Regions from separate parts of the Rhizobium sp. Pop5 genome, predicted to be linked through region 2. Evidence: predicted binding sites of a transcription regulator. Region 2 holds the regulator's gene; each other region holds the start of a gene.
What was found. Region 2 encodes PhoB, which activates phosphate uptake and scavenging genes when phosphate is short. Its sites were predicted from a motif close to TGTCATNNANCTGTCAT; they were not measured.

Region 1 (5,129 bases), 800 kb from region 2:
TCACCGTCGGCATCGGCCTGATCGGCACCTGGCGCATCCTTGGGCAAAAGGCAGCACCTGTCCTGCGCGAGCTTTGAGCCAATAGCACCTCCAAAATGCCTTCACCTTACGGCGATTTAACCGGCCAGGCCTTGGCAAACCCCTTGTTTGCAATCGGCGAAAGCCTCATATTGTCGGCAGGCATGCTGGAGCTCCGCAGCGGCGCCCGGGTCGAGAACCCGACACCGTACTTCCATCGGAGCTTGTAAGAGGAAACTATGGCTGATCTTCGTAACTATCAAAGCCGCGCTCAGACCGGCGAGATGATTGATCAAGGCCTGCGCGCATATATGCTCAAGGTCTACAACCTGATGGCGCTGGGTCTGGCGATCACCGGTGTAGCCGCATATCTCACATTCAACTTCGCTGTTCAGGACAATCAGCTCACCCAGTTCGGCGAGCTTCTGTTCCGGTCGCAGTTGCGCTGGATCGTCATGCTTGCGCCCCTTGCGGTCGTCTTCTTCCTGAGCTTCCGCATCAGCCGCATGAGCGTATCCGCCGCCCAGACGACCTTCTGGATCTATGCCGCGCTGATGGGCCTGTCGCTCTCGTCGATTTTCCTGGTCTATACCGGTCAGAGTGTCGTCCAGACCTTCTTCGTGACTGCCGCCTCCTTCGGCGCGCTGTCGCTTTACGGCTACACGACGAAGCGCGACCTGTCGGGGATGGGTTCGTTCATGATCATGGGTCTGTTCGGCGTGATCATCGCTTCGATCGTCAACATCTTCCTGGCTTCATCGGCCCTGCACTTCGCGATCTCGGTAGCAGGCGTTCTGATCTTCGCAGCGCTGACCGCCTACGACACGCAGCGGATCAAGGAGCTCTATTATGAAGCCGATGACGTCGCTATGGCCGGCCGCAAGGCCATCATGGGTGCCCTGACGCTCTATCTCGACTTCATCAACCTCTTCATGTTCCTGCTGCAGTTCATGGGCAACCGCAGATAAGCAGGCACGCTTAAATCGAAAAGGCGGCTTCGGCCGCCTTTTTTATTGCGCGGATTTCGAAGGAATGGTTTTAGAAAAGCCTTCTCCTCCCGATGGATCAGCCGCCGAAATGTCCTTCCTCCTGCGCGACGCCACGCAAGCCGATATCCCCGCCATCACCGATATCTATCGTGAATCCGTCCTGAACGGCACGTCGAGCTACGAGATCACGCCGCCTTCGGAGGCGGAAATGATGCAGCGTTTTTTAGCGATCGTCGGCCAGCAATATCCCTATATCGCCGCAGCCGATACTGACGGAACCCTCCTCGGCTACGCCTATGCCTCGCCCTTCCGCACCCGTCCGGCCTATCGCTGGATGGTCGAGGATTCCATCTACCTAGCCCCCGAAGCACGTGGCAGGGGCATCGGCAAAGCATTGATGGCCGCGCTGATCGACCGCTGCACCGCCCTCGGTTTTCGTCAGATGGTGGCCGTTATCGGCGGCGCAAGCCCCGCCTCGATCGCGCTTCATCTCAAGGCAGGCTTTGTGGAGGTCGGCCTGATGAAGGGCACAGGCTATAAGCACGGCCGCTGGCTCGACACGATGCTCATGCAGCGCGCCCTCGGCGAGGGTATGGCGACGGACCCTGATCCGTCAGCCTATCCCGGCACGCTGTTTGCGGGCTGACAGGACCTATTTGTCCACCAGCTTGAGAACCTTGTCGAACACCTTGAGGACCTGGTTCAGCTCGTGCCCGCGCTTCAGGATCATGCCGTTGACGTTGATGACGGAATAGGCGCCCTGCTTGGCCGCGAGTTTCGGGTTCTTCTCGATACGAAAGAGCGGCATCTCGCCGGAGCGCTTGAAGACTGAGAAGACCGCCTTGTCCTTCAGGTGATCGATGGCATAGTCGCGCCACTCGCCCTCGCCAACCATGCGGCCGTAGATCCAGAGGATTGCGTCCAGCTCGCGCCGATGGAAGGTCACCGGAACCGGGTCCTTGCGTTGCTTGTATTCCCTGAGATCGACGACGACTGAGGAACTATTGTCGACGGAGCGGCTTTCGCCGTGTCGCAAATCCGGCTGATCTGTCATCAGTCTCCCAAGGCCTCCGCTTGTGACAGGAGAGTGACAGTGTGCCCGAGCCGCCATAAATTGCAAGAGCGCCGCCCGTCACATTCGGCCGCACCGCAGCCACGTGTTCAATGCGCTGGGGAGGAACGACGCTTTCTCCTCCCGTGCCGCATTTCAGTCAAAACAGCGCCTCATTTGCAGGAGAATTATGCATCCCGGTTTGGCGCCAGCGCGCCAAAGGGCCCGGCGGAGCGTATCGACCTTAACCCCAGCCCCGAATACGCTCGGCCGGGCCGCCCGGCATTTCATCCGTAACCGGATGAAATCTCATATATTTTTTCCAGCCATCACCACAGTCGCGCCGAGAATCGCCGCCGGATCGCCGTCTGCGGTCGCCGACTGAAGCAGAATCGCGCAGCCCTCGAGCTGCGGCCGCTGCAGGACGCTCGCCGGCAGCGTCAGATTGGTCGCCTTGCCGTCCCACATGCCGACCGTTTCGACATTCGTGACACTGTGCAGATAGGAAATCTTCTTACCGCTGTTTTCGCCCTTTTCGACATCGATCGTCTTTTCCTTGTCGAAATAGACCATCACGACATTGGCCTTGCCCTGCCCCGCGCCGATCTTGATCTCCAGCTCGTCGCCGCGCATCGATGCGCTGATGGGAATAGTCAGCCCGTTGCCTTCGCTGCTGTAGGTATCGATCTTGCTGTTGATCCCGCTGAGATCGGAGCCCGCCAGATGGCCGCGTCCGTTGACGATCGCCTGCGGCGTATAGACATTGCTGCGGCCCATCGTCCTGGCATAGCCGTACTGCCGCTCGGTATTTTCCTTGGAGCTCAGCGTATCGGCCCAGCCGAGATAATTCCAGTAATCGACATGATAGGCGAGCGCGATGACATCGCCCTGGCTCACTAGCTTGCGGAAGGCGGCGTCAGCCGGAGGACAGGAGGAGCAGCCCTGCGCCGTGAAGAGCTCGACGACACCTTTCGGCGTGCCGTCTTCGGCCTGCAGCGGGCCTGCGAGAACAATGCCGGCGATCAGCGGAATCACAAAACGGGGGGACATTCACCTGCACCTCTTTTTCAGCGCCGACAGCGTGTTTGAACCGGAGGCTCTGAGATATGAACGTACGAATAATCCTTCCGGGTCCAAACGAAAAGTCACGAACGGGTGAGACGTAGCCTGGCCGGAACCCGGGTAAAACAAATCATCGTGAACCCGGCCGAATACACTCGCCGCAAAGAAAAGCCGCCGGAAACTGCTTTCCGGCGGCCCATTATCAGTCACGTTTCTTAAAAATCAGGCAGCGAGATCGCGCAGAACCGTCTGCAGGATGCCGCCATTGTTGAGGTAGATCACCTCGTCGAGCGTATCGACACGCGACAGCAGCGGAACTTCCTTCACGGAGCCGTCGCCATAGGTGATCTTGGCGATCTTCCTCTCGCGCGGCTTGATCTTGTCGAGCCCCTCGATGGTAACGAGTTCGTCGCCCTTGAGGCCGAGGCTCTGCCAGGTCGTGCCCTCTTCGAAGACGAAGGGGATGACGCCCATGCCGACCAGGTTCGAGCGATGGATACGCTCGAAGGACTGGGCGATCACCGCCTTGACGCCGAGCAGGTTGGTGCCCTTGGCAGCCCAGTCGCGCGAAGAGCCGTTGCCATATTCGACACCGGCGAAGATGACGAGCGGCACGCTTTCGGCCTTGTACTGCATGGCGGCGTCGTAGATCGAGGTCTCTTCCTTCGACGGATAGTGAATGGTGTAGCCACCTTCCTTGCCGTTCGGGCCGAGCATATGGTTGCGGATGCGGATATTGGCGAATGTGCCGCGCATCATCACTTCATGATTGCCGCGGCGCGTGCCGTACTGGTTGAAGTCCGCAACGGCAACGTCGTGACCAATGAGGTAGGCGCCGGCGGGCGATGCCGCCTTGATCGAACCGGCCGGAGAAATATGGTCGGTGGTGATCTTGTCGCCGAACAGGCCGAGGACGCGAGCACCCTTGATGTCTGCAACGCCCGAGCCCTTCTTGCCCATGCCGACGAAATAGGGCGGGTTCTGGACGTAGGTCGACTGATCGTCCCAGGCATAGGTCTGACCGGCCGGAACATTGACCGCCTGCCAGTTCTCATCGCCTTTGAAGACGTCGGCATACTTGGTTTCGTAGAGCTCGCGGGTGACGTATTTCTGGATGAATTCCTGCACCTCGTGCGAGGTCGGCCAGATGTCCTTCAGGTAGACGGGGTTGCCGTTCTGATCTTCGCCGATCGGCTCCTTGGTCAGGTCCTTCTGCACCGTGCCGGCGAGCGCGTAGGCGACAACGAGCGGCGGCGAGGCAAGATAGTTCGCCTGGACGTCGGGAGAAATACGGCCTTCGAAGTTGCGGTTGCCCGAGAGCACGCCGGAAACGATGAGGCCCTTGTCGTTGATCGTCTTGGAGATCGGCGCCGGCAGCGGGCCGGAGTTGCCGATGCAGGTCGTGCAACCGAAGCCGACGAGGTTGAAGCCAAGCTTGTCGAGGTCGGCCTGGAGGCCTGATTTGGCGAGATATTCGCCGACCACCTGCGATCCCGGCGCCAGCGAGGTCTTGACCCACGGCTTGGTCTTTAGGCCCTTGGCGACGGCGTTGCGGGCGAGAAGGCCGGCAGCGATCAGAACCGAAGGGTTGGAGGTGTTGGTGCAGGAGGTGATGGCGGCAATCGCGACATCGCCATGGCCGAGATCGAAATCCGTGCCTTCGACCGCATAGCGGTTGGAAAGCTGGCCGGGCTTCTTGTAGTCGGCTTCCATCGAGCCGGCGAAGCCGGAAGCGATGTTTTCGAGTGCGATGCGGCCTTCCGGGCGCTTCGGGCCGGCCATCGACGGAACGACGTCGCCGAGGTCGAGTTCCAGCGTGTCGGTGAAAACGAGGTCCGAACCATCACCTTCGCGCCACATGCCCTGTGCCTTCGAATAGGCTTCGACGAGCGCGATCCGGTCATGCGTGCGGCCGGACATGGTGAGGTAGTTGATGGTTTCGCCGTCAACTGGGAAGAAGCCGCAGGTCGCGCCGTATTCCGGACCCATATTGCCGATCGTCGCGCGGT
Region 2 (5,129 bases):
CAGCGCGCCGGCCTCTGGAACGAGGTCAAAGACCGCGTGCACGAATCCGGCACCGGCCTGTCGGGCGGTCAGCAGCAGCGCCTCTGCATTGCGCGCGCCGTCGCCGTCAGCCCCGAAGTCATCCTGATGGACGAGCCCTGCTCGGCGCTCGACCCGATCGCCACCGCCAAGGTCGAAGAGCTGATCCACGAGCTGCGCGAAAATTACACGATCGTCATCGTTACGCACTCCATGCAGCAGGCCGCGCGCGTTTCGCAGCGCACCGCCATGTTCCACCTCGGCAATCTCGTCGAGGAGAACGACACCGACAAGATGTTCACCAATCCGGACGATCCGCGTACCCAGGACTACATCATGGGTCGCTTCGGCTGATTTTGGCGACACGAAGCCTTCCCGTTATTCGAGGATAAAGCCCCATGGCATCGACACATATTTTTTCCGCTTATGATGATGATCTGAAGTTCCTGTCCAGGCGGATTTCCGAAATGGGCGGCCTGGCCGAGCAGATGGTCAGCGAATCCGTCCGCGCTCTCGTCAACGGCGATACCGCGCTGGCGCAGAAAGTCATCTCCGACGACGTGATCCTCGATCACGCCGAACGCGAGATCGGCGACAAGGCGATCGTCACCATCGCCCGCCGTCAGCCGATGGCCTCGGACCTGCGCGAAATCATGGGTTCGATCCGGATCGCCGCCGATCTCGAACGCGTCGGCGACCTCGGCAAGAACACCGCCAAGCGCGTCATCGCCGTCCAGAGCACCGGCGTTCCCCGCAAGCTCGCCCGCGGCCTGGAGCATCTGTCCGAACTGGCGCTCGTCCAGCTCAAGGAAGTGCTCGACGTCTACACGACGCGCGCCGCCGACAAGGCGAATGCGATCCGCGAACGCGACAACGAGATCGACGCGATGTACACGTCGCTGTTCCGCGAACTCCTCACCTACATGATGGAAGATCCGCGCAACATCACGAGCTGCACGCATCTTCTCTTCTGTGCCAAGAACATCGAGCGCATCGGCGACCACGCCACCAACATCGCCGAGACGATCTACTACATGGCAACCGGCGCACAGCCGGAAGGTGATCGTCCGAAGGACGACAGCGCCAACACCGTTGGCGCGGTTACGGAATAACGGTTCCGGACCAGTCGCCCGGACCAGAAGATCGCGTGCGCGCCCATCCGGGCGCGCAAACAGGTCGCAGCCAATTCTGAATTTGCGCAGGATGCATTGCTTAAATCACCCCCGGTTTAAGGATCATGCGCGAGGAGACCGACACGCATGATCCCGAGAGTTGCAGTTGTTGAAGACGAAGAAGCGCTCAGCGTGCTTCTTCGCTACAATCTCGAAGCAGAAGGTTTCGAGGTCGATACCATCCTTCGAGGCGACGAAGCCGAAATCAGGCTTCAGGAGCGCACGCCCGACCTTCTCATCCTCGACTGGATGCTGCCCGGCGTCTCCGGCATCGAGCTCTGCCGGCGCCTGCGCATGCGGCCGGAAACCGAGCGCCTGCCGATCATCATGCTGACGGCGCGCGGCGAAGAAAGCGAGCGCGTCCGCGGGCTTTCGACGGGCGCCGATGATTACGTCGTCAAGCCCTTCTCGACCCCCGAGCTCGTCGCCCGCGTCAAGGCGATGCTACGCCGTGCCCGTCCGGAGGTTCTGTCGACGGTGCTGAAATGCGGCGATATCGAACTCGACCGCGAAACCCATCGCGTCCATCGCAAGAGCCGCGAAGTCCGCCTCGGCCCCACCGAATTCCGCCTGCTGGAATTCCTGATGTCGTCGCCGGGCCGGGTCTTCTCCCGGTCGCAGCTTTTGGACGGCGTCTGGGGCCACGACATCTATGTCGACGAGCGCACCGTCGACGTCCATGTCGGCCGCCTGCGCAAGGCGCTGAACTTTTCCAACATGCAGGACGTTATCCGCACCGTCCGCGGCGCCGGCTATTCGATGGAAGCCTGAGGGCTTCCATTCTAACCGCTGACAATCCTGGCAAAACCCGCGATGTCATCCTCGCCATTCTGCCGAGGGTCTGCACGCGCCGACTTGATCGACAATCCAAAACCTGAGCTTCCGTAAAGCTCCATAAAAAAACGGGCCGCTCGGCCCGTTTCTGATGTCCAGCGATGTCACACGCTCAGCTGACGCGGGCTGCTGCCCTGCGGCGCTCGTTGACCGGCTGGTAGGCAAGCCGCTGATGATAGCTGCAATAGGGCGAGTTGTCGGGGGATTCGCAGCCGCAGAAATGGAAGTCTTCCTTCAGCGGATCGCCGACCGGCCACTTGCAGGTGCGCTCGGTAAGCTCCGTCAGGCCGAGACGGCGGGAAATCGGCACAACCACGTTGCCCTTCGGCACGTATTCCATTTCCTCGATCGTTTCGATCTCGATCTCTTCCTTCAGCATCGTTGCGCCCTGCTGGCGGGTAACGGTGCGGGTGGCGATGCGCGAGGCATAGTTCGGGGCGCGCGGCGCCGACGTAGTACGCTTGGGCGCTCGCGCCGTCGTGGCCGTGCCGCCGGCCTTGGCGCGGCCCGGAAGGCTCAGTCGATGAACCTTGCCGATGACAGCATTCCTGCTCACTCCGCCAAGCTGCGCCGCGATCTGGCTGGCGCTCAGCCCTTCGGACCAAAGCTTCTTGAGTTTTTCGACCCGCTCGTCTGTCCAGTTCATGCCCTGTCTCCACCTTTTGCGTTGGTGATGGCAGAATCCCTCACCGTTGTCCCGGAAGCCTCCGAAACAAGAAACGCCTGATCAATTTTGGTGACTAGTTCCGCCGCATGCAGTCTAGTAATTGAACTTTAACCTAGTGTGAGGCTGACTCCGTGACAAGAGTCGCGTGAATCCGGATGAATCGAATTTCGGGTTTTCCCCAACTTGCTGCCCCTGCGTGTCATTTCTGCAATAATGCCTGTTGAAGACTTGAAATGCCGCTGTACACGCTTGCTGCATGCGCTAAGGGCGCAGTTTTGTTGACATTGCAGCGCGAAAAGGAAATAGTACCGCTTGCCGCCGCGAGGCGGCATTTTTGATTTTTCGGGCCTGGTTTCTTAGCCGGAGTCAGTTGCCCCATAACTTTTAGATCAGGAGATCGCGCCATGGCTGAAGCCGCGCCGCTTTATGACACCTATTCTCGTGCCCCGCTGCGGTTCGAGCGAGGCGAGGGCGTGTGGCTGATCACCGAAAGCGGCGAGCGATATCTCGATTTTGGCGCCGGCGTCGCCGTCACATCGGTCGGCCACAGCAATCCGCATGTTGTGGGCGCGCTGAAGGAGCAGGCCGACAAGGTCTGGCACCTCTCGAACATTTATGAAATCCCGGGTCAGGAGCGCCTGGCAAAGCGCCTGACGGACGCCACCTTCGCCGACAAGGTTTTCTTCACCAATTCGGGTGCGGAAGCGCTCGAATGCGCGATCAAGACGGCGCGCCGCTACCAGTTTTCCAAGGGCCATCCCGAGCGGTTCCATGTCATCACCTTCGAGGGCGCTTTCCACGGCCGGACGCTCGCGACGATCGCCGCGGGCGGCCAGGAGAAATATCTCGAAGGCTTCGGCCCCAAGGCGCCGGGCTTCGATCAGGTGCCTTTCGGCGATATCGAAGCGGTCCGCGCTGCGGTCACCGATGCCACGGCCGCAATCCTCATCGAACCGGTGCAGGGCGAGGGCGGTGTCCGTCCTGCCACCAACGAGTTCATGAAGGCGCTTCGCCAGATCTGCGACGAGAAGGGCCTGCTGCTGATCCTCGACGAAGTTCAGACCGGCGTTGGCCGCACCGGCAAGCTCTTCGCCCACGAATGGTCGGGCATCACTCCCGACATCATGGCTGTCGCCAAGGGCATCGGTGGCGGTTTCCCGCTCGGCGCCTGCCTTGCCACAGCAGAGGCCGCTTCCGGCATGAAGGCCGGTACGCATGGTTCGACCTATGGCGGCAATCCGCTCGCCATGGCCGTCGGCAGCGCCGTGCTCGACATCATCCTCGCCGATGGCTTCCTTCAGCATGTGCGCGACGTCGCGCTGGTTTTCCGCCAGGGCCTCGCCTCGTTGAAGGATCGTTATCCCGATGTGATCGAGGATATCAGAGGCGAGGGGCTGTTGCTTGGCGTCAAGGCCGCAGTCCCCTCAGCCGAACTGCTGCAGGCGATCCGTGCCGCCCATCTGCTCGGCGTGCCTGCCGGCGATAACGTTATCCGCCTTCTTCCGCCCCTCGTCGTCACCGCCGAGGAAGCCCGCGAGGGCCTTGCCCGCATCGAGCGCGCCGCTGAGAGCATTCGCGCGTCCAAGGTCAAGAAGACGGCTTGAACGAGGTAGGAAGACGATATGACACCTAAGCATTTCCTTGATCTTTCGGCGGTCACATCAGCCGATCTCAGAACCATCATGAACGATGCGCTCGCCCGCAAGCAGGCCTTCAAAACCGGCAAGGACGACAAGCCGCTGGCCGGCAAGATGCTGGCGATGATCTTCGAAAAGCCCTCGACGCGCACCCGCGTCTCTTTCGATGTCGGCATGCGCCAGCTCGGCGGCGAAACGCTGTTCCTCTCCGGCACCGAGATGCAGCTCGGCCGCGCCGAGACGATCGGCGACACCGCCAAGGTTCTGTCGCGCTATGTCGATGCGATCATGATCCGCACGACCGAGCATTCGCGCCTGCTGGAGCTTGCCGAGCATGCGACCGTGCCGGTCATCAATGCGTTGACGGACGATACCCATCCTTGCCAGATCATGGCCGATATCATGACGTTCGAAGAACACCGCGGCCCGATCAAGGGCAAGACCATCGCCTGGACCGGCGACGGCAACAACGTGCTGCATTCGCTGGTCGAGGGCGCCGCGCGCTTCGGCTACCGCATGAACATGGCCGTGCCTCTTGGTTCCGAGCCGAAGGATCACTATCTGAACTGGGCCCGCGATGAGGGCGCCGAAATCATGCTCTGCCATGATGCCGACCGTGCGGTCGCCGGCGCCGATTGCGTGGTGACCGATACCTGGGTCTCCATGAATCAGGAACATCGGGCCCGAGGTCATAATGTCTTCCAGCCTTATCAGGTCAATGCGGCCTTAATGGCGAAGGCCGGCAACGATGCATTGTTCATGCATTGCCTGCCCGCCCATCGTGGTGAGGAAGTGACGGAT
Region 3 (5,129 bases), 1.3 Mb from region 2:
GGCAGGTCGGGTAGCTTCGCTCCCATGCGATCGAATACGCCGACACCATCGGAGGGTTTCACGTCTTTGTCGCCAAGCCGGTCGGTGCGGAAGGTCGCAGCCGGCGCCGTGCCGGGCTGGCTGATGACGCTGTCGGGCGCCTGTGCCTGGGCAATATCCGGCTCGGCCGCGATGGAGACGGCCAGGCTGGCGAGGAAATATTTCAAGAGACGGGCGGGCGGGATCGGCATGAGCGCGATTTCAATCCTCAAACCGTGGCGCTTTTTCGTCAAGCATCGCATTGACATCGGCGACGACCGAGGGGGCACGGCCGGGCTCGCCGAAGACCGCCAGCCGCAGCGCCACGAACTCGGCGCCGGTCTCGGCAACCGCAAGCGCCGAGGCCGGATCGGTGCCGCCCATGACGATGCAGGGAATCTCGATCATCGAGGCCCACCATTCGCCGAGCGCAAGGTTCTTTGGATGCGCCTCAGGTTTGATATCGCCGTCGAGCTTGCCGAAGAAGATGTAGTCCGGCCTGACTTCGCCGATCTCCAGCGCATGATGCCGGTCGGCCGCATTACCGCCGCCGACGATCAGCTTCGGTGCGTGCTTGTCGATCGCTTCCGACAGCGCCTCCGCGTTTCCGGAAAGGTGCAGGCCGTCGGCCTTGGCCCGCCCCGCGACGCGGCTGTCGCCGGCAATCAGCGCCGCGGCACCCGCATCCTGGATCAGCGGCACCAGCTTCTCGGCATGTTTCTGGAAGGTGCCGTCGTCGAGCCCGTATTGCGGCAGGATCACCGAGGCGACGTCGCCGCCTTTCAGGGCGTCGGCGATGATCTTTGCCTGCTCGTCGGCATCGGCGATATCGGGTGCGATGAGCACAAGGCGGCAGCGGTTTTCCGGTTCGGTCATGGGGTCTTTCCGTTTCCTGCGAATTCCTCCTCGAAATGGCGGATCCGCACTCGTTTTGTGTGAGTAGTTCCGTTAGAGGAGGCTTGCAAGGGGAGGACGTCGAAAGCATGCCGCAGGACTTATCATTCTATTACGCTGCCGTACCTGCCGTTCTGCTGGTGGGTCTTGCCAAAGGCGGCATGGGCGACGCTTTGTCGCTGATCGGTTTGCCCTTCCTCGCCCTTGTCGTCTCGCCGGTCGAGGCGGCGGCGATCCTGCTGCCGATCCTGGTCTTCATGGACATAATTTCTCTCGTCGTCTGGCGCGGGCATGGCGACTGGGCCACGCTAAAAATCATGCTGCCAGGCGCGATCTTCGGCATCGGGCTCGGCTGGGCGACCTCGGCGATCGTTCCGGGCAATATGCTGCGTATCGTCATCGGAGCGGTGACCATCCTCTTCTGCCTGCGCTATTTCTGGAACAATTTCGGCCCCGGCGCCGGCAAGGTGATTCCGCCGCGCGGCCAGCGGCCGGTGGCGGCCGGTCTCTGGGGCACGTTCTCCGGCTACGGCAGCTTCGTCGCCCATGCCGGCGGCGCCCCCTTCCAGATCTATGCGTTGCCGCTCAAACTGCAGCCGCGCGAATATACCGGCACCAGCGTGCGCTTTTTCGCGATCCTCAACGCCATCAAGCTGATCCCCTATTTCGCGCTCGGCCAGCTCGACACGCACAATCTTGCGACCTCGGCAACGCTTCTGCCCTTCGCGCCTCTCGCTACCCTTGCCGGCGCCTGGTGCGTGCGGCGCATGAGGCCGGAGATCTTCTATCCCTTCATGTATGCCATGGCACTGATCGCCGCCTTCCTGATCGTGCGTGAGGGCCTAAGCGGCTGATAAAGGCCACCCTACGCTGCAACGCACAATTTCCTTGCCGGAACGGCCGGTTTGACGTAGCTTTCCCGGCATGTCGAACACGGACCCTTTCTCTGCGATTGCCGATCCGAACCGGCGGTTTCTGCTGGAAGAATTGCGTCGCGCTCCAAGAACGGTCAACGAGCTCGCCGAAGGCCTGCCGATCAGCCGCCCCGCTGTCTCACAACACCTGAAGGCGCTGCTCGACAGCAACCTGGTCTCGGTGACCTCGGAAGGCACGAGGCGCATCTACACGGTCAACAACCGCGGCTTCGACAAGCTCAATCTATGGCTGGATCAATTCTGGGCCTGATGCGTGTTCCCGCCGTGGACACGATGCGGATCACGTGAACCCGCTTGAATATGCCCCATCGTGAAAGCGCCAGCCGCAATGCCTCAAGCATCGGACTGGCGCAAATCTGGTATGAGATCACCGGATCTTGCTGATTTCAGGCGGAATGGATGGATTTACCTCTTCTAACGCAAGATGATCCACCAGGATCTCTTGGGAGGATTAGTGGACGGATGACTTGAGACGCTGAATCTCGTCCTTGATGCGCAACTTGCGGCGCTTGCATTCGGCAATTTCGGTATCGGAGATCGAGGGAGCTGTTCTGAGCGCGTGCAACTCCTCCTCGAGTGCTACATGCTTCTTCTGGAGTGATTCAAGATGAGCTTCAACTGTCATTTGACCCTTCCTTCCTCTTACCTTTCCCCGGCCATCTTCGTCGGGGACCAAGGTGTCAACCGCCGGACTGTGACACATTTTTGAAGGCTTGTCGAAGGCCAAAAGATGAAGACTCGATGGCAAATTCATGATCAAGACTAACTAGCCGTTACCTGTATTTGGTGATAGGAGCTTGCGGAAATCATCGGCAGATCGGACAAGATCCGAGGACGATAACGGGGAATGCATATGGCCGATCAGGAACAGGCGGATATCAGGCTCATGGTGGCGCGTCTGCGCCAGGAGCACGAAGATTTCGACGCCGCGATCAATGCCATGATCCAGACGGGATGCGATGCCCTGCGGGTCCAGCGCATGAAGAAGAAGAAGCTCGTCATCAAGGACAAGCTCTCCAAGCTGGAAGATCAGATCATCCCTGACATCATCGCCTGAGAGGAATAGCCATAGAGATGACAGACAGACCACCCGTCGCCATCATCATGGGCAGCCAGTCCGACTGGGAGACCATGAAGAACGCCGCCGACACGCTGGAAGCGTTGGAGATCCCTTATGATGCGCGCATCATTTCGGCTCACCGCACACCCGACAGGCTGGTCAATTTTGCCAAAGGCGCGCGCGCGGAAGGTTTCAAGGTCATCATCGCCGGCGCCGGCGGCGCTGCGCATCTGCCCGGCATGGCCGCGTCGATGACGCCGCTGCCGGTCTTCGGCGTGCCGGTCCAGTCGAAAACCATGTCCGGGCAGGACAGCCTGCTTTCCATCGTACAGATGCCGGCGGGCATTCCTGTGGGAACGCTCGCCATCGGCAAGGCGGGCGCCGTCAACGCCGCCCTTCTCGCCGCCGCCGTGCTTGCCCTCTCCGACGAGGAGATCGCCGACCGGCTCGACGAATGGCGCGAACGCCAGAGTGCGGCCGTCGCCGAATACCCGATGGACGACCAATGAACGCAGCAACGATCGGCATTATCGGCGGCGGCCAGCTCGGCCGCATGCTGGCCATTGCCGCCGCCAGATTGAATTTCCGCACGATCATCCTCGAGCCGCAGGCCGACTGCCCCGCCGCCCAGCTCGCCAACCGGCAGATCGTCGCCGCCTATGACGATCCGGCGGCGCTTGCCGAACTCGCGGCCGCCTGCGATCTCGTCACCTACGAATTCGAGAACGTGCCCGTCGCAGCCGCCGAAACGCTTGCTGCGCAGGTCCCGGTCTATCCGCCCGCCAAAGCGCTGGAAGCTGCCCAGGACCGGCTCGTCGAAAAACGCTTCCTCAATGGCTGCGGCATATCAACCGCCCGCTTCCATGCGATCGACAGCCAGGCCGATCTCGAGGCGGCGCTCCAGGATTTCGGCGGCCAGGGCGTGCTGAAAACCCGTCGTCTCGGTTATGACGGCAAGGGACAGAAGGTTTTCCGATCGGCAGCCGACAGTCCTGACGGGGCCTATGCCGCGCTCGGCGCCGTGCCGCTGATCCTCGAAAGCTTCGTCGCCTTCAAGCGCGAGGTCTCGATCATAGCCGCGCGCGCGACCGACGGCACGGTCGTCTGTTTCGATCCTGCCGAGAATGTTCACCGCGACGGCATTCTCCACACTTCGACGGTCCCGGCCTCAATCCCGGCTGCGACGGCCGACGCCGCCCGCCAAGCGGCCGAAAAGATCCTCGCCGCCTTGAATTATGTCGGCGTCATCGGCATCGAATTCTTTGTGCTCGCAGACGGTAGCCTCATTGCCAACGAGATGGCTCCCCGCGTGCACAATTCCGGCCACTGGACGGAGGCTGCCTGCGTCGTCAGCCAGTTCGAACAGCATATCCGCGCCGTCGCCGGTCTGTCGCTCGGCAGTGGCGAGCGGCACTCGGACTGCGTCATGCAGAACCTGATCGGCGACGATATCCTTGCCGTTCCCGACTGGCTGCGGCGACCCGATACGCTGGTCCATCTCTACGGCAAGAGCGATTGGCGCCCCGGCCGCAAGATGGGCCATGTCACCACGGTGACGCCGAAATCGCCGATTTCCCGGTGAGAAAACGCGGCCAAGCCCCGGGAAAAACACCTTCATGCGGTTGACATACATAAGGTGACGGGGTATCTGCTCCCCCACCTAAAGAGCGCGCCCCGACGGCGCGCTTTTGATTGTTAAAGATACGGGCGAATGTGAATTCCCCCATAGAGATCGCGGATCAGAAAAATGAAGATCAAGAATTCGCTCAAGTCGCTCAAGGCTCGCCATCGTGACAACCGTCTGGTTCGCCGCAAGGGCCGCATCTACATCATCAATAAGCTGAACCCGCGCTACAAGGCTCGTCAGGGCTGATTTCGCGCGTCCGGATCGCCTTGCCGCGCGAGCTGCGCACGCAACCATATCCGGTGGGTCGCTACGGTGATCACGTCAAATTTGTTTGATCTTCGGCATTGGCGGGCTAATATGTCCGCCATGCGCTTTTTTGCTTTGACGTCTGCGGCACTGCCGCTCGCTCTGATCCTGCTCACCTCCGCCCTTCCGGCCGCCGCCGCGGAAAAGGACGTCATCGTCGAGCAGAAGAATGTCAACAGCTCGCCGAAACAGCGCCTCGACCAGCTCTTCAGCCAGCTGAAACGCGAGCGCGACCCCGACAAGGCCAGCGGCATCGCCAACGAAATCCGCATGGAATGGAACGATTCCG

Region 1: a site for PhoB is predicted at 2,084-2,100, ahead of NE852_RS20745 (DUF2794 domain-containing protein). Genes of this name have one in related genera too.
Region 3: a site for PhoB is predicted at 2,578-2,594, ahead of NE852_RS18575 (YdcH family protein). Genes of this name have one in related genera too.

The regions. Positions count from the first base shown of each region.
Region 1 is NZ_CP099399.1:3,772,329-3,777,457, forward strand. It holds gene NE852_RS20730 (ABC transporter permease) at 1-77, shown strand, start outside; gene NE852_RS20735 (Bax inhibitor-1/YccA family protein) at 258-986, shown strand; gene NE852_RS20740 (GNAT family N-acetyltransferase) at 1,096-1,653, shown strand; gene NE852_RS20745 (DUF2794 domain-containing protein) at 1,660-2,061, opposite strand; gene NE852_RS20750 (thioredoxin family protein) at 2,368-3,108, opposite strand; gene acnA (aconitate hydratase AcnA) at 3,343-5,129, opposite strand, start outside.
Region 2 is NZ_CP099399.1:142,275-147,403, forward strand. It holds gene pstB (phosphate ABC transporter ATP-binding protein PstB) at 1-372, shown strand, start outside; gene phoU (phosphate signaling complex protein PhoU) at 417-1,130, shown strand; gene phoB (phosphate regulon transcriptional regulator PhoB) at 1,278-1,961, shown strand; gene NE852_RS02885 (GcrA family cell cycle regulator) at 2,137-2,670, opposite strand; gene NE852_RS02890 (aspartate aminotransferase family protein) at 3,096-4,295, shown strand; gene argF (ornithine carbamoyltransferase) at 4,314-5,129, shown strand, end outside.
Region 3 is NZ_CP099399.1:3,312,923-3,318,051, forward strand. It holds gene NE852_RS18555 (tetratricopeptide repeat protein) at 1-230, opposite strand, end outside; gene NE852_RS18560 (thiamine phosphate synthase) at 241-894, opposite strand; gene NE852_RS18565 (sulfite exporter TauE/SafE family protein) at 1,002-1,766, shown strand; gene NE852_RS18570 (helix-turn-helix transcriptional regulator) at 1,837-2,097, shown strand; gene NE852_RS18575 (YdcH family protein) at 2,299-2,472, opposite strand; gene NE852_RS18580 (YdcH family protein) at 2,701-2,904, shown strand; gene purE (5-(carboxyamino)imidazole ribonucleotide mutase) at 2,922-3,416, shown strand; gene NE852_RS18590 (5-(carboxyamino)imidazole ribonucleotide synthase) at 3,413-4,489, shown strand; gene ykgO (type B 50S ribosomal protein L36) at 4,655-4,780, shown strand; gene NE852_RS18600 (tetratricopeptide repeat protein) at 4,892-5,129, shown strand, end outside.